DNA from 3 places in the Paenarthrobacter sp. 22069 genome. Region 3 is predicted to be linked to each of the others. Evidence: riboswitches for the same ligand, from Rfam matches in the RefSeq annotation. Region 3 holds a riboswitch; each other region holds the start of a gene.
What was found. A riboswitch is a leader RNA that binds a small molecule or an ion and turns the genes downstream of it on or off. The one in region 3 is predicted to bind thiamine pyrophosphate.
Positions count from the first base shown of each region.

Region 1: another riboswitch for thiamine pyrophosphate. It lies ahead of thiD (bifunctional hydroxymethylpyrimidine kinase/phosphomethylpyrimidine kinase); the one in region 3 lies ahead of ACTJK0_RS05725 (ECF transporter S component).
Region 2: another riboswitch for thiamine pyrophosphate. It lies ahead of thiO (glycine oxidase ThiO); the one in region 3 lies ahead of ACTJK0_RS05725 (ECF transporter S component).

Region 1 covers NZ_JBQEQF010000014.1:59,773-66,725, forward strand. The annotation lists gene obgE (GTPase ObgE) at 1-296, opposite strand, end outside; gene rpmA (50S ribosomal protein L27) at 415-678, opposite strand; gene rplU (50S ribosomal protein L21) at 740-1,048, opposite strand; gene thiD (bifunctional hydroxymethylpyrimidine kinase/phosphomethylpyrimidine kinase) at 1,313-2,830, opposite strand; TPP riboswitch at 2,838-2,934, opposite strand; gene ACTJK0_RS13005 (Rne/Rng family ribonuclease) at 3,080-6,526, opposite strand.
Region 2 covers NZ_JBQEQF010000008.1:69,005-75,957, forward strand. The annotation lists gene ACTJK0_RS08365 (DNA-methyltransferase) at 1-609, opposite strand, end outside; gene ACTJK0_RS08370 (DEAD/DEAH box helicase) at 619-2,289, opposite strand; gene ACTJK0_RS08375 (RNB domain-containing ribonuclease) at 2,580-4,097, opposite strand; gene thiE (thiamine phosphate synthase) at 4,134-4,868, opposite strand; TPP riboswitch at 4,896-5,014, shown strand; gene thiO (glycine oxidase ThiO) at 5,007-6,308, shown strand; gene thiS (sulfur carrier protein ThiS) at 6,305-6,541, shown strand; gene ACTJK0_RS08395 (thiazole synthase) at 6,546-6,953, shown strand, end outside.
Region 3 covers NZ_JBQEQF010000005.1:138,650-145,602, reverse strand. The annotation lists gene ACTJK0_RS05765 (Na+/H+ antiporter subunit D) at 1-865, shown strand, start outside; gene ACTJK0_RS05760 (Na+/H+ antiporter subunit E) at 862-1,407, shown strand; gene ACTJK0_RS05755 (monovalent cation/H+ antiporter complex subunit F) at 1,404-1,682, shown strand; gene mnhG (monovalent cation/H(+) antiporter subunit G) at 1,672-2,076, shown strand; gene ACTJK0_RS05745 (DUF4235 domain-containing protein) at 2,101-2,364, opposite strand; gene ACTJK0_RS05740 (CDGSH iron-sulfur domain-containing protein) at 2,467-2,682, opposite strand; gene ACTJK0_RS05735 (glycosyltransferase) at 2,766-3,821, opposite strand; gene ACTJK0_RS05730 (iron-containing redox enzyme family protein) at 3,854-4,909, opposite strand; TPP riboswitch at 5,158-5,297, shown strand; gene ACTJK0_RS05725 (ECF transporter S component) at 5,365-5,988, shown strand; gene ACTJK0_RS05720 (ATP-binding cassette domain-containing protein) at 5,988-6,953, shown strand, end outside.

The DNA of each region.
Region 1 (6,953 bases), on a different contig from region 3:
GTCTTGACGACGGTGCCGTCCGGAACGGGCAGGACCAGGGTCTCGCCGTTCTTGCCTCCGCGCCAGTCACCCATGCCGGGGCCGCCGTTGCTGGCGTGGCGGTGCGGTGCGTGGTGGTAGTCAAGGAGGGTGGTGGTCTGGTGGTCGACGCGCAGGATCACATCGCCGCCGTTGCCGCCATTGCCGCCGTCGGGACCGCCGAGGGGCTTGAACTTCTCACGGTGGACGGAGACGCATCCGTGGCCGCCGGTACCGCCGGATACATGCAGTACTACCCGGTCTACAAAGCTGGCCACGTGGATCTCCCTCAGATGCTGTTTACATGGCGTCCGGGGACGCCACATCGATTGTAATGCGGTTAAAAGAACAGTGGAGCGGACCCTCAGGCCCGCTCCACCGGTTCAGAACTTGTTGTTACTCTGCAGCTGCAGCAGCAACGATGTTGACCACGCGACGACCGCGGCGGGTGCCGAACTCGACGGCGCCCGGGGTCAGGGCGAACAGGGTGTCATCCCCGCCACGGCCAACGCCGGCGCCCGGGTGGAAGTGGGTGCCACGCTGGCGGACGATGATCTCGCCTGCGGAAACAACCTGGCCGCCGAAGCGCTTGACGCCGAGGTACTGAGCGTTGGAATCGCGACCGTTGCGAGTGGAGCTCGCGCCCTTTTTATGTGCCATCTGAAATGCCTGCCTCTAAATTCTGGGGAATCTGTTGAAATACCTGAACAGTAACCGGTGGTTACTTGATGCCGGTGATCTTGACCTTGGTCAGTTCCTGGCGGTGACCCTGGCGCTTCTTGTACCCGGTCTTGTTCTTGAACTTCTGGATGACAATCTTAGGACCACGGAGGTCCTGGAGGATTTCAGCCGTAACAGTTACCTTGGCCAGGTCGGCGGCGGCGGAGGTGACCTTGTCACCGTCAACCAGGAGCAGTGCGGGCAGCTCAATGGTGCTGCCGGCTCCACCGGCGACGCGGTTCAGGGTAACGAAGTCTCCAACGGAAACCTTCTCTTGGCGGCCGCCTGCGCGGACAATCGCGTACACCACTTGGGAACTCACTTCTCTCGACGTTTATAACAAAATTTGCGTGCGTAACCGACTCACTAAAAGCCTGGTTTTTCGCTGTGCCTCAACGCCGTGGGGTCATAACCCAAGTGTTGGCGTAAGCACCGAAGATCCAGAATACGCTAAATCCGTCTTCGGCCGCAAATGAGGCTGGTTCCGGCGGCCCGGCTGTGATAATAACCACAAGCCGGCGGCAACGCCGTTACCGTGCCGTTCCATGATAGCGGTGCGGCTGCCTCCCGGCGGTCAGGAATGCAGCCGCGGCGCGTCGAAGAATTCAACTTCGAGTCGGCACGACTGCTTGAAGGCCCTTACCATCGCGGACCTCTCATGGTCGGACGCGTTCCGTCCCGCTGCGTCCACAATGGCAATGGCCCTGCGGGTGGCCGCGGCGAAGCCCTCGTCGGCATAGGTGCGGAGCCAGTCCGCGTAGGCGTGTCCGTCCGGTTCGCCGGAGGCAAGGAAGCGGGCGTGCAGCTTTTCGCCCACTTCGGCGTAAAGCCAGAAACAGGGCAGGACGGCAGCGGCCAGGACTGCGTAGCTGCCCGACGCCGACGCTGCCGTGAGGTGGTCGACGTAGGCCTTGGTCACGGGGCCCAGGCCGCCCGGGGCAGGCCTGGTGCTGAGCCAGGAGCGGTGCAGTTCCGATTCCACCTCGAGGCACTGCTGGGCAGAGGCGGCCCAGAACAGCTGCTCGGCCTCGGAGGGGGCCATGGCGCTGGCACGGGCAAGCACGCGCGAGTAGCCGTTGAGGTAAAGGGCATCCTGGGCCAGGTAATAGGCGAAGTCCTTTTCGGCGAGGCCGCCGGAGGCCAGGCCGTCGATGAAGTCCAGCGCGTAGATATCCTCGAGGTCCTGCTGCGCTTCAGACCACAACAGGGCCGCGAAGCCCCCTTCCGGCAGGGCCGGCCGGACGTGGTGGAAGTGGTGCACCGGTCCGTTCCCCTGGCCTACCTCCAGTACGCCGGAGCTTTCCAATGCACCTGCCAGCCAGGGTTTGACCGTCCGCAGGGAGGCTTCCCAGTTGCCCAGGCATGCCTGCACCGTGGCCATGGCGGAGGACAGCGAGCAGCCGGTGCCGTGGCTGTTGCGGGTGGCAACCCGGTCACCATGGACTTCCACCACTTCCTGGCCCAGGAGGCCGCCGGTGTTGACCAGCGCATCGGGGCAGCCGGGACCTGCCAGGTGCCCGCCCTTGACCAGCACGGTGGCCCCGGTGGCTGCGGCCAGGCGCCTGCCCTGGTCCAGCGCCGTTTCCCAGTCCGCGGCTGGGTCCTCCCCCACCAGCATGGCAAGCTCGGGCACGTTCGGCGTGATGAGGTGGGCAAGGGGCAGCAGTTCCCGCAGCGCGGCCTCGGCGGATTCCTGCAGCAGCCGGTCACCGCTGGTTGCCACCATCACCGGATCGAGGACCACGACGGCGGGGCGCACCTTTTCGAGCCACCTGCGGACAGTGCGGATTACCGTCTCATCACCCAGCATGCCGATCTTGACGGCGTCAATACTGATGTCATCACTGACAGCGTCCAGCTGCCGGGCCAGGAACCCGGCCGGAGGAACGTGCACGTCCTGCACGCCCCGGGTGTTTTGTGCGGTGAGCGCCGTAATAGCGGCCATGCCGTAGCCCCCGTGGGCCGCGATGCTCTTGAGGTCCGCCTGGATGCCGGCCCCGCCTGACGGGTCGGAACCGGCGATGGACAGCACACGGGGGACGGCACGGCCCACAGGCTGCGGGGCAGTTTCCGGGACAGCCGCGAGGGGCATGGAGAGGGTCGAAGACAAAAGACATCCCTTCGCCGGTACTAGCCGGACAGGTTCAACGGGTCTGGATCTCAGCCGGCCTTTGCGCGGCACCCCGTGTCGGTTTCCAGAGTAGCTGCTGACCCCCGGGCGCGGGAAAGGTGACATCCCCCGGATGCAGGAAGTCCCCGCCCGGTGGACTGTACCCCCCGTCATTCAGGGGGACTGTCCACTCGACGGGGACTTAAATGCTGGCGCGGCGGCCCGGCCTGCTTAGAGCTCCGAGGCGGGTACCCCGACGCCGAGGATGATGGGTTCCTCTGCAGCCTTGCCCGGTCCCGCGGTCGCGCCGGGCTGGGGTTTGCCGGACTCGGGAGCCTTCGCGGCATGTGAGTGACCGGCGCCCGTTGCCTGGACGTTCTCGTGGTGCTGGACAGCGGTTTCGTTGGCGGCCCCCTGGGCACGGCTGGCGGCACGGTGGCGCCGTGGCCGGCGTTGGCGGGACTGCTCCAGGGTGTGGTCGGAGTAGTCCTTTTCCGCCGGGGCTTCCACCGCTGCCGGCCGCTGTGCCACCGCCGCTTCTTCCACGGGCTGTCCGGCTTCCACAGGCTGTCCGGCTTCCGCACGCTGTTCGGCATCCGCGTCCTTGGCCAGCGCGTCCTCCATGGAGGATGCGGGCTGGCCGAGCTGCGCGAACGCTTCGGCCAACCGGTCCAGGGTGAGAGCCGGCTTGGGGTGGTGCTCCTCAGCGTGCTCCACGAACGGAAGCGGGACCTGCTCACCGCCGAACGTCAGGACGGCCGCGGGACGCCCCGGGGTGTCGTCGTCGTGCTTCTCCCCGTCGGGAGCGGCAGCAGGCGGGACAGACGGCACCTGCCGGGCAGCGGCCACCTCGTCGTCGTGCAGGTGCGCCGCGTGGGCGGCAGCTGCGATGTTGGCCAGGGCAAGCCTGGTGGCTTCCGCCTTCGCGTGCCGCTCAGCATCTGTCGGGTCGGCCTGGACGGTGTGGACGTGGACTGCCGGGGCCGGGGCCGCTTCGGGCTGCGCGTTGCCGCGGCCGCGGCGGCGTTTACGCTCCGGACGGACGCCGGGCTGGCCGTTGTCGTTCCGCTGCCCTTCCGGGCGGTGGGCTTCGCCGCGGGGCTCGGGACGGTTGTCGGTGCGCTGGACGTGGTGCTCAGCGGCCACGATGTTGGCGCGGCGGTGCTCCACGGGATCGTCGTGGGTCACCACGCCCCGGCCTGCGCAGGCTTCGCACTGCTCGCCGAAGACTTCCAGCAGCCCGGTACCCATGCGCTTGCGGGTCATCTGGACCAGGCCCAGCGAGGTAACTTCTGCCACCTGGTGCTTGGTCCGGTCGCGGCCCAGGCATTCCACCAGGCGGCGGAGGACCAGGTCCCGGTTGGATTCGAGCACCATGTCGATGAAGTCGATCACGATGATGCCGCCGATGTCGCGCAGCCGCAGCTGGCGGACCACCTCCTCTGCGGCTTCGAGGTTGTTCTTGGTGACGGTTTCCTCGAGGTTGCCGCCGCTGCCGGTGAACTTGCCGGTGTTGACGTCCACCACGGTCATGGCTTCGGTGCGGTCGATCACCAGGGAGCCGCCGGAGGGCAGGAAGACTTTGCGCTCCAGGGCTTTGTGGATCTGCTCGTCAATGCGCCAGGCGGAGAAGATGTCCTGGTCCTTGGTCCACTTCTCGAGCCGGCCCACCAGATCGGGCGCCACGTAGGTGACGTACGCCTCGATGGTGTCCCAGGCCTCCTCGCCGGAAACGATGAGTTTGGAGAAGTCCTCGTTGAAGACGTCGCGGACGACCTTGATGGTCAGGTCCGGCTCGCCGTAGAGCAGCTCGGGGGCAAGGATCTTGGTGGACGCTGCCTGGCTTTCGATACCTTCCCACTGGGCGCGCAGCCGGTTGATGTCGTGCGTCAGCTCTTCCTCGGACGCGCCTTCGGCGGCGGTGCGGACAATTACACCTGCGTGCTCGGGCAAACGGTCCTTGAGGATGCGCTTGAGGCGGTTGCGTTCGACGTCGGGCAGCTTGCGGGAGATACCGGTCATGGAACCCCCGGGCACATAGACCAGGTAGCGGCCGGGAAGGGAGATCTGGCTGGTGAGGCGGGCGCCCTTGTGTCCGACAGGGTCCTTGGTGACCTGGACCAGCACGGTGTCGCCGGACTTCAGCGCGTTTTCGATGCGGCGCTGCTTGCCTTCGAGGTTCACGGCCTCCCAGTTGACCTCGCCGGCATACAGGACGGCGTTGCGGCCCCGCCCGATGTCAACGAAGGCCGCTTCCATGGACGGCAGCACATTCTGGACCTTGCCCAGGTAGACGTTGCCGATCAGCGAGTCCTGCTGCGTCTTGGACACGAAGTGTTCGGCCAGGACGCCGTCTTCGAGGACCGCGATCTGGATTCTGTCGTCGCGCTGGCGGACGATCATCTGCCGGTCAACGGATTCACGGCGTGCCAGGAACTCGGCTTCCGTGATGACGGTGCGGCGGCGGCCGGTGTCGCGGGACTCGCGCCGGCGCTGCTTCTTGGCTTCCAGGCGGGTGGAGCCCTTTACGCTGGTGACCCGGTTGCTCACGGGCGCTTCGCTCACGGCGCGGGGCGCACGGACGCGGGTCACAGTGTTGGGCGGATCGTCGTCCCCGCCGCCGGTCAGCTCAAGGTCCTGGTCCCCGCGACGGCGGCGGCGGCGGCGACGGGAGGTGACACCGCCTTCCAGCTGCGCGGCGCTGTCCTCGTCGGCTTCGTCCTCGGCGTCAGTTTCTGCACTGCCGTCCTCGGCGTCTTCGCCGGCCCCGTCGCCGACGCGGCTGCGGCCCCGCCGGCCCCGGGTGCGGCGCCGGCGGCGGCTGGAGGAGTCGTCGCCGTCGTCGCTTTCATCTTCCTCGGGTTCCTCGACGGCCGGCACAGCGGGACGGACCACGGTGCTCAGGTCAGGTGCCTGGAAGATGACAGATGTGGGGGAAGCGGGTTCAAGGAACAGGGACCCGAAGGGGCTGGCCGCTGCTGCGGCGGCGGGCTCGCCCTTGGACGGCTCCCCTGCCAGTGCTGCCCCGGGTTCCTGTGCCGGCGCCTGATCGGGGGCTGCCGCGGGGGCTGCGGCCTCCGGAGCAGGTGCTTCCTCGGCAGGTGCTTCCTGGGCGGGTGCTTCCTGGGCGGCTGCCTCTGCAGCGGTGGAGTCCCCGGCTGTTACTTTCGCGGCGGCGGATTCCGCGGGCGGGGCATCCACGGCCTCCGCTTCCGGCTGGGTCAGGGCGGCCGGGGAAGCGGCTTTGCGCGTGGCTACCCGACGGCGGCGCGCAGGCTTGGCCTCAGCGTCAACCGCGACGTCGGGAGCAGGCGTGGTCTCGGGAGCTGCTTGGGCTGCCGGGCTTTCAGGAGCTGCCGCGGGAGCGTCACCGGCGGCGGCACCGGCCGCGCTGGTAGCGGCTTCACCGGCGAAGGCGGGCAGGGGCTCGGCGGCGTCAACTTTCTTCCGTGCCCGGGTGCGCCGGACCGGAGCCTTGGTTTCCCCGACTGCCTCTACTGTTCCGCCGTCGGCACCGGGGATGGCATCCGTCTCCGCAGGAGCCGCAGCCCCGGCGTCGGTCAGGGCAGCCTCCGCCTTCGGAGCCGCTTTCCGGCGGGTGCGGACAGCTTTCTTCGGTGCTGCAGCCTCCACGGCCGCTGCATCTTCGTTAACGGCCAGTTCCTGATCATTGTCCATATGTGGCAACACTCCTGCCCCTGACGTACCGCCACATCCGGCACCCATTGGGGCACATATTGTCAAAACCCGCGGGCGTTGACAGAAGTCAAGTGGATACTCCCAGGTTCGCACCGTCGTTGGGGTGCGGCAGCCCGTGGGAGCCGGCGGATGTTCAGGAAACCCGTTGTTCTGCGTGCCACAACCAGGTGCCGCCCAATGGAGTCGCGGGAGTGCCGGAAGAATCCGAAGCCTGCCCTGCTCATCATTGGCGGTCTTGGAACAAACCACCGGACCGGAGTCCGAATGTGGATCGGCTTCCAGCCACGTTCATTCTCTCATACCCGCGCCGGATCGCCGCGGAGGCAACGCGATGCTCTTCCGCTGCTGTGTGGTGGCCTCAGGCTCCGGCGTTACAATCAGGCACAGGAGCACCGGACGAAAAGGA
Region 2 (6,953 bases), on a different contig from region 3:
CCACCAGACGTCGGTGGGCAGCTTCCCAAGTTCACGCTTGGCAGGCGTCACCAGACCCGGCGCCATGTACGGCTCCCGGTCCACCTCGGCGCTGTCGAAATGGTACTTCGCGGGGTTCTTCACGTAGACGAGGATGTTGTCGTGCTTGGTGGGCCAGCGGTTTTTCGCGCGCGCGCCGTAGTCATAGGCCCAGATGATCTCGTTCAGGAAGCACTCGCGGCCAAAGATGGCATCCAGCATGACCTTGGCGTAATGCACCTCGCGGTAGTCCAGGTGGAGGTAGAGCGTCCCGTCATCGGCGAGCAGCCGCCACGCTTCCACCAGCCGGGGTTCCAGGAAGGACCAATAGTCGCTGAAGGCATCGTCGTAGCGGTGCAAGGCACCCTTGATGGTGTCGTAGGAGCGGCCCTTGAAGCCGACCCGGTCCCCGCTGCCGCCGGCGTTCACCACCATCCGGGTTTCCTGGCGCTGCTGCGGCCTGCCCGTGTTGAAGGGCGGATCCACATAAATGAGTGTGAAGGCGCCGTCCGGCAGCGTGGGGAGGTATGCAGCGTTGTCCGCATGCACCACCAGGCTGCCGCCGTCCGGCGCCCAAACAGTGTCAGTCATCTCCGGCAGTTAGCCCTCGGACGTGCCAGGTTGCGTGCCCTTGTCGGCACCTGCCACCACTTCCCCGTTGCGGCGGCGGGTGCGGGTCCGGGGCCGGCGGGTCCGCGAGGGCTGTTCGCCCTCGGTTGCGGGGGCAACGGCCTCGCTGGCAGGGGCGGCGGAGTCAGGCGTACGACGGCGGCGCTCGCCGCTGCGCTTGGTGTCGCCGGCGCTGCGGCCACCTGCGCGGTTTCCGCTGCGGTCTTCCCGTCCACGGCCGTCCCTGTCCCGTGACCGGCCGCCGTCGCGGCTGTTCTTCTTGCCCGTCTCGCCCAGGTCCTCAAGCACCTCGGCGTCGACACCGGCCAGGGTCCGCTTGTCGCGGGGCAGCCGGCCTTTGGTGCCCTCGGGGATGTCGAGGTCGGTGTAGAGGTGCGGCGAGGAGGAGTAGGTTTCGACGGGCTCCGGCACGCTCAGCCCCAGCGCCTTGTTGATCAGGCCCCAGCGCGGCATGTCGTCCCAGTCCACGAACGTGACGGCGGTGCCCTTGTTGCCGGCGCGGCCGGTCCGGCCCACCCGGTGCAGGTAGATTTTCTCGTCTTCCACGCACTGGTAGTTGATGACGTGGGTGACGTCTTCGACGTCGATGCCGCGCGCGGCGACGTCCGTGGCCACCAGGACGTCCACCTTGTTGTTGCGGAACGCCCGCAGCGCCTGCTCCCGGGCGCCCTGGCCCAGGTCACCGTGGATGGCGGCGGCCGCGAAGCCACGGTCCACGAGTTCCTCGGCCACCTTGGCTGCGGTGCGCTTGGTCTTGGTGAAGATGATGGTCCGGCCGCGGCCGCGGGCCTGCAGGATGCGGGCCACCACTTCGGTCTTGTCCATGCTGTGCGCGCGGTAGATCAGCTGGCGGATGTCGCGCTTGGTCAGTCCCTCGTCCTCGGGATCCGCCGCGCGGATATGCGTGGGCTGGGTCATGTAGCGGCGGGCCATGGCGATGACCGGCCCGGGCATGGTGGCGGAGAACAGGAGCGTCTGGCGCACGGCGGGAGTTGCCGCGATGAGCGTCTCCACATCCGGGAGGAAGCCCAGGTCCAGCATCTCGTCGGCCTCGTCCAGCACCACGATCTTGACGTTCTTCAGGCTCAGGTGCTTCTGCTTGTAGAGGTCGATCAGGCGGCCGGGGGTGCCGACCACTACCTCGACGCCCTGCTTCAGTGCTTCGACCTGCGGCTCGTAGGCGCGTCCGCCGTAGATGGTGGCGATCCTGGCGTTGCGCTTCCGCGATGCCGTGACAAGGTCCCCGGCAACCTGCACGGCCAGTTCACGGGTGGGAACGATGACCAGGGCCTGGGGGGCTCCCGGGACGGCGAGCTTGGCGTAGCCGGGATCGTCCTGTCCGATGACGCGCTGCAGGGCCGGAATGCCGAAGCCCAGAGTCTTGCCGGTGCCGGTCTTGGCCTGGCCGATGATGTCGTGGCCGCCCAGGGCCACCGGCAGGGTCATGGCCTGGATGGGGAAGGGGTGGGTGATGCCGGCGTCAGCCAGGGATTCGACGATGTCCTGGCGGACGTTGTAGTCCGAGAAGGACTTTTCCGCGATCTCATGCGGCTTTTCGTCGGAGATGATGGTTTCTTCCGGCTCGATGGTCTCCGTGCCGGACGCGTCGCTCAGAAGCTGGTGGGTATGCAATTCACTCACAGGGGAGTTTCCTTATTCATTTAGGCATTGGCGCCGCCTGCTCAACGGGCCGGCCAGTGTGGCCGCTCCGGAGCACGCTCAGGCGCGCAAGCAATTCCAGTGGAAGCCGATCGCGGGCTATCTAATGCTGGCACTGGTGACCAGCGGGCAAATCTCAAGATCGCGTAGGGGCGGGCTTGTTGGTTTCTAATTCAGGAAATCAACGACCGGGCATCCAGTTTCTACCCTCCCAGTCTAGCCGTACGGGCGCGGAAACACTTTTCGCCCCGCCTGCTGCGCCCGCTGGAGCCTCAGGAAACCAGCTCGAAGTGGACCTGGCGGGTGGTGATGTCCGACGAAACCAGCCGCACGCGGACCTTGGTGCCGGATTCCAACTCGCCGGCGCAGCGCGCGGTCACGGCGGGTTCGGCAATCTGGATAATGCCAGAGCTTCCATTGCCGTTGCCGTTCTTGCCGTTGCCATTTTTGGCGTTCCCGTTGCCGGAGCCGGCGCCGGAGACGTTCCCGTTCCCGTTTTGGGGCTTGGAACCCGAAATGACGATTGCGTCGAACTCCTGCCCAATGTGGTTCAGCAGCAGCGCCGCCTCAACGGTGTCCAGGGCAAGGCGCTCCATGCGGGAGGCCAGCTGGTCCGAGCCGGCCATGATGCCCGGCAGCAGCGGAAGGGCCTCGCGGGCCCAGCCGGGAACATCGCCGCCGTTGCTCAGGGCCTCGCAGATGACCAGCACGAAGCGGTCCACCAGCCGGCGGAGGGGTGCAGTGGTGTGGGCGTAGGCAGCGCCGATGGCGGATTGGATGCCGTCCTCGGGGACGCTGCCGTCGAAGGCGGTATAGGACGCGCCGCGGAACAGCATGCCGGCCGAATGCATGATCGCCAGCTGGCGCGGATCGGTGGGATCCAGCGACCGCAGGTACTCGCCGTAGCTGGCGTGGCCGTCCCAGGGCTTGCCCAGTGCCTCGGTCTGGAGCCGGAAGTGCTTCAGGCTCCGCTCGTCCGGAGCCGGCATGGTGCGCAGGATGCCCACCTTGCCCTCCAGCATCAGCTGCGCTGCGGCCATTCCCGTCATCAGCGAGATCTGCGCGTTCCAGTCCTCCACCGGAAGCTGCGGTACGGCGTCGATGCGGTAGCCGCCGTCGGGCAGTTGCACAATCTCCTGCTCGGGCATGTTGAGGCTGGCCCCTTCGCGTGCCCGTTCAAGTGCCACCCGTTTTAGGCCCACCTCGCGCAGCAGCTTCAGCACCGGGGAAGCGGTTCCTGCGTCGAGGTCTGCCTGGGCGCCCTTGTAGCTGAGCTTGTCGCGGCTGCGGATTTTGGCACGCCGGACACCTACGGACAGCACGCCCGCGTCGTCGCCGAGCGTGAAGTCCCAGACGAAGGCTGAACAGTCCTGTCCGGGCAGCAGGCTCCCGGCCCCTTCGCTGATGACTTCCGGGTGCAGCGGGATGCGCCCGTCCGGCGCGTAGAACGTCTGGCCCCGGCGCCGCGTTTCCGCATCGAGGGGGCCACCGGGAACCACGAACGCCGGGACGTCGGCAATCGCGTACAGCACGCGGTAGCCGTTCCCGTCCTGCTCGATGAACACCGCCTGGTCCAAGTCCGTGGACGATGCGGGATCGATGGTGATGAATTCGACGGCCGTCAGGTCGTAGGACGGCAGCTCCAGCGCCGCCACGGCAGCGCGGGCATCCTCAACGGCATCCGCCGGATACGGGCCCGGCAGTTCCAGTTCGGTGCGCAGCTGGCCCAACGCCTCTTCCAGGGCGTTCCTGTGGTCATGGACGTTGGGGGCCAGCCGATGGTGTGACACAAAAATCAGCCTAGCTCCAAGTCCACGGATATGGCATCAGGAGGCGGCGGCGTCCAGCGCGTCGACGAGAGACGCCGCAGCGGCCGCGGGATCGGAGGCCCCGGTGATGGCCCGGACCACCACGATCCTGCGTGCACCCGCTTCCGCCACCTGCCGGACGTTGCCGTGATCGATCCCGCCGATGGCGAACCACGGCACCGGCTCCCCGGCCTGACGCGAGGCTTCGGCGGCATATTCCACCAGCCCGGTCCCGACGGCGGACCTGCCGGGTTTGGTGGGCGTGGCCCAGACCGGCCCGACGCAGAAGTAGTCCAGGCCTGACGGGCCTGCGGTGGCCGCCAAGGCAGCGTCCACCTGCTCCGGGGTGTGGCTGGAAAGCCCGATGGCTGCGTTGCCGTTGACCAGGGTGCGCGCCGCCGGAAGGGGCAGGTCCTTCTGGCCGACGTGGAATACCGGCGCCCCGGACAACACCGCAATGTCCGCCCGGTCGTTGACGGCCCACAACTTGCCGTGCCTGACTGCCGTCTCCTTCAGGATGGCCAGCAGGTCCAGTTCCTCGGCGGCCTCGATGGCCTTGTCCCGCAGCTGGATGATGTCCACGCCGCCGGTGAATGCCGCGTCCACGAACCCGGCGAAGTCGCCTTGGTCCCGGCGCGCATCGGTGCAGAGGTACAGGCGGGCCGCCTTGAGCGCGTCGTTGTCCCGTGCATTGACAACTTCGGTGGCCGGGGCGTGCGGACCGGCAGGGAAGGATGAGGTGGACACATTCATGCCTGCAAGCCTAGTTCCTCTAAACTGGGCTGGTACTGCGGGAGCCCGCGGCAGCTGTCACAAAGCGCCGGGCTGAGAGGGCGTCAGAGCCGACCGCTTGACCTGATCCGGTTAATGCCGGCGTAGGGAAGGAACCAGATGCGCACCCCCTTAGACAGTTTTCCCGGGGCGGCGGACCCCTCCGCCAATTCCAGCGTCCGCGCCGACGTCGCCGTCATCGGCGGGGGAGTGGTGGGGCACGGGATTGCCTGGGAAGTGCAGCGGTCCGGGCGCTCCGTCGTCGTCATCGACGATGCGCCGGGTACAGGCGCCAGTTGGGCAGCCGCGGGCATGCTTGCCCCCGTCAGCGAACTGCACTACCAGGAGGAGGACCTCCTGGAACTTATGCTCGATTCCGCATCACGCTGGCCGGCCTTCGCTGCCCGCGTTGCCGCTGCAACGGGCGAGGACTGCGGATACCTGACGACGTCGACACTCGCCGTGGGTGCCGACGCCGCCGACCGGCGTGCACTGATGGACCTGCGGACCGTCCAGCAGGCCAACGGCCTGGCGGTGGAGCCCCTGACGGTGCGGGAGGCCCGGAAGCGCGAGCCGCTCCTCAGCCCGGCCATCGCCTGCGCCATGGATACCCCATCGGACCACCAGGTGGATCCGAGGCGGCTGGTCCTGGCCCTGCGGCTGGCCCTCGCCGGCGCCGCGCAGGGAAACCCGGAACTCTCCGTCGCCGGGGCGGTGCAGGGCTTTGCCGTGCCGGGCCGGGCCGCAGGGCTGTTGTGGGAGGGCCCAACCGTTGCGGGCGTCAGCCTGTCCGGCGGCGGGACCGTCCTGGCCGCGGAAACCGTCGTCGCCAACGGGCTGCAGGCGGGGGCGCTTGGTGGCCTGCCGGACGGGCTTGAGCTGCCACTGCGGCCCGTCCACGGGGACATCCTCCGCCTGGCCGTTCCCGGACATCTTCGGCCCCTGGTGACCTCAACGGTGCGCGGCCTGGTTCACGGCGTGCCGGTGTACATCGTTCCCCGGCAGGACAGCACCGTGGTGATCGGCGCTACCCAGCGGGAGGATGCCCTCTCTGACGCCGTCAGCGCCGGCGGTGTTTACCAGCTGCTGCGCGATGCCCAGGCGCTGGTGCCCGCCGTCGCCGAACTTGAACTGCTCGAATCCACTGCCCGTGCCCGTCCCGGAACCCCCGACAACGCCCCTCTGCTGGGCCGGGTACAGGTGGCTTCCGGCCCGGACGCCACCAGCGCAGGCCACGTTCCGGGGCTCATCATCGCCACAGGATTTTTCCGGCACGGCGTCCTGCTCACCCCTGCCGCCGCAGCAATCTGCACCGGACTGCTGGACGGAAAGGCCGATCCCCGCTGGGCGCCCTTCAGCCCGGACCGCTTTTCCAGGCCGGTGACGGCCGGCACAAGCCCGCACATCAAGGAGACAGCGTGAACATCATCCTCAACGGAAAACCGCACCACGTGGCCGACGGCGCCTCCATCACCGCGCTCGTCAGCCAGGTCACCGGACGCCCGCTTGCCGAGAACGGCCAGGCGACGGACGGCGGCAAATTGGGCGTCGCCGTCGCACACAACGCCCAGGTGGTGCCGCGGAGCCAGTGGTTCGCCACGGCGCTCGCCGAAGGCGACGACATCGAACTCGTTACAGCAGTACAGGGAGGCTGACGCCATGACCGAAACCAACACCATCTGCTCCACCGGCACCGGCGCCGGCGACTCCTTGGTGATCGACGGCGTCGCCCTCGAATCCCGGCTCATCATGGGCACCGGCGGTGCGCCCAGCCTCGATGGCCTGGGCGCTGCGCTCCTGGCCTCCGGGACCGCGCTGACCACGGTGGCCATGCGCCGCTACTCCACGGCCGAGACCGGTTCCTTGTTCCAGCTGCTGGTGGACCATGGAATCCGGGTACTGCCCAACACCGCCGGCTGCTTCACCGCCAGGGACGCCATCCTCACGGCGGAACTGGCCCGTGAAGCCCTGGAGACGGACTGGGTGAAGCTGGAAGTCATCGCGGACGAACAAACCCTCCTGCCGGACGCCGTGGAACTCGTGGACGCCACGGAACAGCTGGTCAAC
Region 3 (6,953 bases):
CGTGTTCGCCGGCTTGCTGACCAAGGTGGGTGTCTATGCGATGGTCCGGACCGAGACGCTGCTGTTCCCCGGCGACACCCTCAACACGCCCCTGATGGTGGTGGCGCTGCTGACGATGGTGGTGGGCATCCTCGGTGCCTTGGCCCAAAGCGACATCAAGCGGCTCCTGTCATTCACCTTGGTCAGCCACATCGGCTACATGGTCTTCGGGCTGGCGATGTCCTCTGCAGTGGGCCTGGCGGCGGCGGTCTTCTACGTTGCCCACCACATCACCATCCAAACCAGCCTCTTCCTGGTCACCGGCCTCATCGAACGCCGCGGCGGCAGCTCGTCCGTGGACCGGCTGGGCGGACTGGCCAAACTGTCGCCCATGCTGGCACTGCTGTTCTTCATCCCCGCGATGAACCTGGCCGGCATACCTCCGTTCTCCGGGTTCCTGGGCAAGGTGGGGCTGATCCAGGCCGGCATCGAACTCGGCACCCCCCTTGCCTACGCGTTGGTGATCGGCGGGGTGGTGACCAGCCTGCTGACGCTGCTGGCCGTCGCCAGGGTCTGGAACCGCGCCTTCTGGCGCAGGCCCACTGACGCCGAGCACCCGGATCCTGTGCTCCTCGCAACGCCATCGGCGCGGATTTCCGGACCCGGGGCCAAACTCAACACGGTAACGCTCCTGCCGCGGACCATGGTGGGTTCCACCGCGGGCCTGGTGGTGCTGGGCATTGCCCTGACGGTCTTCGCGGGGCCACTGTTCGGGCTCTCCGACCGGGCCGCGCGGGACATGCTGGACCGGGCCCCGTACATCCAGTCGGTCCTGGGCAGTGATGTCCAGGTTCCGGCGCCTGCCGGAGCAGGAGGTACGCGATGAGCCGGAAACGCATTTCGCTGCGGCAGGAACTGCCGCTCCTGGTCTGGCTGGTGATCGTCTGGGGCGCGCTGTGGCACGATTTCAGTGCCGGGAACCTCCTGTTTGGCGCCCTCCTGGCGGTGGGCGTGGCCAGGCTCTTCTACCTTCCGCCCGTGGAGCTCGGCGGCCGTTTCAACGTCCTCTACGCCGTGTCCTTTGCCCTGGCCTTCCTGGGGAAAGTGGTGGTGGCCAGTGCCCAGGTCCTGTACCTGGCCACCGTCCGCGGCCCCAAGGTGACCAACGCCGTCGTCGCGGTGAGGCTGCGCAGCCACCAGGACCTGATCGTCACCGCCACCGGCCACGTCATCTCCCTCATCCCCGGCTCCCTGGTGGTGGAGGTGGACCGCTCCACATCCACCCTCTACCTGCACGCGCTCAACATCACCTCCAAGGAAGACGTGGAGGGCCTGCGGAACGAGGTCCGGTCCATCGAGGCAGGCCTGATCCGCATCATGGGCACGCCGGAAGAACTTGAAGCCGTCCGATTGGAGGCCGCCGCATGATGCAGGTTGTCCTGGCTGTTTCAGCCGTGATCTTCTCGCTGGCGGCGGCCGGCGCCATCATCAGGATTGCCAGGGGCCCGTCGCTGCTTGACCGGGTGCTGGCAGCGGATGTGCTGCTGGCCATCCTTGCCGGGGCGTTGTGCATCGATATGGCGGTGAACCGCCACCTGAACAACCTCATGCTGGTGGTGGCCATCTCCATCATCGGATTCATCGGATCCGTGACCGTGGCCAGGTTCGTCGCTGACCGGAGGGTGAAGCCTGATGAATCCTGACTTCTCCGGACCTGATGGATGGATCGACGCCGTCTCCGCGGTGTTCATGGTGGTGGGGGCGCTCCTGTCCCTCGGCGCCGCCGTTGGCCTGCTCCGTTTCCCGGACCTGCTGAGCCGGATGCATGCCGCCACCAAACCCCAGGTGCTGGGCCTGTTCCTGCTGCTGGCGGCCATCGGGTTGCAGATGCGCACGTGGTGGGTGTGGCCGGTCCTGGTGGTGGCGTGGATCTTCCAGCTGCTCACGGTGCCCGTGTCGGCGCACATGGTGGGCCGGGCGGGCTACCGCACCAAGCACCTGCACCGGGAACTGCTTACCTCCGACGAACTGGAGGCCGTGGTGCAGAAAGCCGCCGCCGAGACTGCCCTGAAGGACGGCCCCGGCGACGGCGGGTAACGCAGTGTTGGACGCTGTCCTGCCTTAGACGATGTCCTGGGTCTTGGCGAAGCGGGCGATGGCGCGCTGGGTGCCCCGGTTGGCCAGGACCTGGATGATGGCACTGACCGACGCCGAGATCAGCGCAAAGGTCAGCGCCGAACGCAGGCTGGTGGGGACATCCTCGTGCTTGCCCGTGGGTGCCTTCTGGCCGGTGGTCTTTTCCCAGATGGTGTTGACCAGCTTGGTGCCGGCCAGGCCCGCACCCAGGCTCACCCCGGTCCCGAGCAGCTTGATGAATAGGTTCATTCCTGTAACTCCTTGCGGCGGCGGAAAACGGACTGCCTCCACCCTAGCCCGACAGCCGTGCCGGTCATGGCAAGGACGTGGCGGGCGGACGGGCCTGGTGAACTAGGCGGTTGGTGGTTCGGTGCGGAACTTGATCATTTTGTGCGTGCCGTCGCAGTAGGGTTTGATCGCCGAGGCCCCGCACCGGCACAACGCCACGGTCTTTCGTTCCCGGGGCACGGCATCCCCCGAGGGGGTGACGATCTCGAACCCGCCCCTGACGATCAAGGGCCCGTCCGGGCACACCACTATTGAGCCCGCCGCGGATTCCTGGTCCACGTTGCCTCCTGTTCCTTGCTGTCCGGGATCATGCTGCTGTCCTGGGTCGTGTCGCTGTTGGGGGTCGTGCTCCTCTTTGGGCGTCATGCCGGCACCGCATCCATGGTTGGTGCCTGCGTCCGGCAGGCCGCGGCCAGCTTTCCGGCATGGCGCCGCCGCAGTTCCGCTTCGCTGTGTGCCGCCGTCCTGATCCGGCCGCCGGCGTAGGGGACGCCGCCTGCCAGCCCGAAAAAGACGGCCAGCCAAACGCAGGCGGCCCGCTCCAGGGCCCAGAGCGGCGCGAACCATGCAGCTGAGGCTGGAAAAACGGCCGTCCCGTTGTCCCGCCGTCGTCCTGCTTCTGCGCAGGCCACGGCCGCTCCCGCCAGAGCCAAAAGGGCCACCCGCCGCAAGATGGCAGGAAGCAGGCCGGTACCGGCAACTGCGGGGAGCAAGGCCAACTCGGCAAGGAGCCGCCGCGGCTGGGCGAAGTCGTCGTAGGCCTGCCGGGCGCGTTGCCGGATGAAATGCCGTGCAGTGGGTGGCCTGCGCGCCACGAACAGGCCGGGGAGGATCCGCTCGGTGCCGCCGGCGGCCTTGATGGTCCGGATAAGTTCCAGGTTTTCGAACAGGACTCCCGCGTAGCCGTCCGTGGCCAGGAGGGCGCTGCGCCGAACTGCCAGCGTCCCCGGATAGTCGGCGGACCAGGCGCGGTTGAGCAGCGTCCTGGCCGTGTCCCAGCGGGCGTGCCAGGGGAGCGGCGCAAAGTAGTTCTGCGGCCGCACCACGTCCGCCGACCTGAGGTGATGCACGACGGCGGCCAGGGCCTCGCGCGTGTAGCGGACGTCGTCGTCGGCAATGACGAGGAACTCCGCCTCCGAGGCGCGCACCCCGGCCATCACCCCGGCCACCTTCCCGTTGCTGCCGCGCCCGTACCCGCTGGGTTGTGCTCCGGCGGAAACGTGCTGCTGGTCCGGCGGGATGAGGCGAACGGCCGGGGGAAACGCGGCACGGTGGCTCTCGATAAGGGCCCGATCCGAGCCGTCCACCACGGTCACGGGTATCCAGTCCACGAGGTGCCGGAGGTAGGCCGATAATTCGGCCAGGCCCGAGTCCGAGGCCCATCGAAGGGGAAGGATGTATTCTGCGTCGGGCGCCACGACGTCATGAGTCGCTGCAGTGCGGGCCGCGGTCATGCTGCCGCCGGCACGGCCATGCGGAGCGAAGATTTGCCGGCTTCCCAGGAGGACATCAGGTGGTTCGACAGGCGGCTGTCGATGGCCATGACGGCAGTCGCCCCGAACAGGACATCCGCGAGGAGCTCCGGCTCTGCTTCCACCAGGCCGCCTGCCAGGTCCCGCCCCGCAATTTGCTCGTGGACGGCGTCGGCCTCCACATGCTCGTCGAAGTAGTGGGTGATGTCCGCGCCGAAACCGTGCCGGCGGAATCCGTTGCCGTAGAAGCGGTTGGGCTGGGAAGACGTCATTTCATAGATGGCCAGGTGGCCGGTGATGGCGCCGCGGAGCCGCCGGTTCAGGCCGCACAGCGACATGAGGTTCACCGATGCCAGGGAGACGGCGGGAACTGCATCGACGTAGGCGCCGTAGCAGTCGTCCAGGCCCAGGCCCCGCATGGTCCGGGCGAACAGCGCGCTGTGCATCCGGTCCGGGCGCCCGCCGCCGTATTCGTCCGCCTGGATTTCCACCAGTGCCGCCTTGGGCCGTCCGCTGAGGCGCGGGATCGCCCAGGTGTGGGGATCGGCTTCCTTCAGCTGGTACACGGATTTGTGGACCAGGAACTCCTTGAGTTGGTCCAGGCTTGCCTTTCGGGCAACGAAACGGGAGACGCTGGGGCCGGTGTCCCCGGCGGCAAGGCCGAAGAGGACATCGGCCACAGCGTCGCTGGTCATGGAAACCCCGGCGGGCAGTTCGAGGTTTCCTGCTGCCTGCCGGGCCGCAGAACGGAGGGCCGCTTCAAAGGGTTCCTCGATCAGCCGCCGCACCCGGATCAGCCCCGGCTCCCACTCCCAGGCGTCGGAGACGCCGTCAAGGCCCGAGTAGTGCAGCTCGTAGAGGCAGAAGAGGGCCAGTTGGATGTCCTCGTCGCCGATGATGTCGGTGGTTTGGGCCAACCGCCCCGCCACCTGCCGGTGCAGTGCGTCCAGCTCTGCCCCCGCCGAATCAGGAGCCTGTGCCAGGGCCGCGAAGAGGGCGCTGCTGACAGGGCCTCTGGTTTCCGGAATTCTCATGGTGCTCCTTGTTCTGCCGGGCTGTTTCCGTGACCGCGGACGGAGCTCCTTCACCCTGTCCGCGTCGATCCCGGGAACCAATATAGTAAGCATGATTACTAATAAAAGCTAAGGCCTTGCCTCAGCAGGCCGCCGGCCTGGTCACATCCCGGAGGATAGGCGCCAGGAGCCCTCCATCAGGGGCTTACCGGTGTAAACTTGTGCACGCCTGGAAGGGCAAAAAGCCTTACCCAAATTCAACGCAACACTAAAAACGACAGGGGAGCGCCGCCGTCGGCCATCCGGCACCAGCCGGGAACCGCAGGTGGGCGCTGAGAGTGCGGACAGCCGCAGACCCTCGAACCTGATCCGGTTAGTACCGGCGCAAGGGAGTCGAGTTCTCAAAGTGTCGCGGCTGCACGGCTACAGGCCGCCAGCCGGGTCCACTTTCCCCTCCTGTTTCCCAGGAGGATTCAATGAGCACTGCAGCAATCAAGAAGACCACCAGTAAGTCCTGGCGCGTCGTGGACATCGTGGTCGCCGCGCTGGTGGCCATCGCCGGAGGCGTTATTTTCTGGGCCTGGGACCAGGCCGCGGCCGCGGTATCCGTGCCGATGAACGCCGCCTACCCGCCCCTGAACGGCCTGATCGCCGGCGGATGGATGATCCCCGGTGTCCTGGGGATGCTGATCATCCGCAAGCCCGGGGCCGCCCTGTTCTGTGAGACCGTGGCCGCCACGGGCGAGCTCCTCATGGGCTCCCAGTACGGCGCGTCCGTCCTGTTCTCCGGCTTCGTCCAGGGCCTGGGAGCGGAAATCATCTTCGCCATCTTCGTCTACCGCAAGTTCAACCTGCCGGTGTCCCTGCTGGCCGGCGCGGCCGCGGGCCTGTTCTGTGGCCTGAACGACTCGTTCGCGCCGTGGGGCTGGAACATCGCGTACTCCGGCGGGGACAAGCTCGCCTACATCCTGTTCTGCATGGTGTCAGGCGCGGTTATCGCCGGCGCCCTGTCCTGGCTGGCCACCCGGGGCCTGGCGCGCACCGGAGTGCTCAGCTCCTTCGCATCCCGCAAGGCCGCCACGGAGCCAGTCTTCTCCTGATGGCTTCCCAGGACGCCGCCGCGGCGGTCCGCCCCGCCGCCGTTAGCGCGCGCGGCTGGGGCTGGCGGCATGCCGGGCGGACCAGGCCTGCCGTCCATGCCCTCGACCTGGACATCAGCCCTGGTGAGCGGGTGCTGCTGCTCGGTCCCTCGGGGGCCGGGAAGTCCACGCTTCTGCATGCGCTTGCCGGGGTGCTGGGCGACATTAACGACGACGGCGAGGCAGGCGACGCCGACGAGTCCGGTTCGCTGCTCATTGACGGCGCCGTGCCCCGCGCCCAGCGCGGGCGCGCCGGATTGGTGCAGCAGGACCCCGAAACCCAGGTGGTCCTGTCCCGCGTGGGCGACGACGTCGCCTTCGGTGCCGAAAATCTTGCGGTGCCCCGGGACGCTATCTGGGCGCGAGTGCACGAGGCGCTTGCCGACGTCGGCCTCTCCCACCTCCCGCTGGACCACTCGACGTCGGCCCTGTCCGGCGGGCAGAAGCAGCGATTGGCGCTGGCGGGCATCCTGGCGATGCGCCCCGGGCTGATCCTGCTGGACGAGCCCACAGCCAACCTTGACCCGGACGGGGTCCTGGAAGTCCGGGACGCCGTTGCCCGCTGCCTGGACAAGACGGGGGCCACCCTGGTTGTGGTGGAGCACCGGGTTTCCGTATGGAAGGACCTGGTGGACCGGATCGTCGTACTCCAGCCGGGTTCCGCTGCCGACCCTGCCGTGCTCCTGGACGGGCCTCCGGACCGGGTGCTCAGCGACGCCCGCGCCATGCTCGCGGCGGCCGGTGTGTGGGTCCCTGGCTACGTACCGGCTACCCGCGGCCGTTCCGAGGTTCCCGCCCCCGGCACCGGGAACCTCCTGCTGGCCGCCGAACAGCTTGCTGTCTCCCGCGGACGTCCACGCCGCAAGGGCCTCCGCAGGATTCCGGCCGTCCCGGTCCAGGAAGGGTTGGCGGCCCAGGTCCGCGCC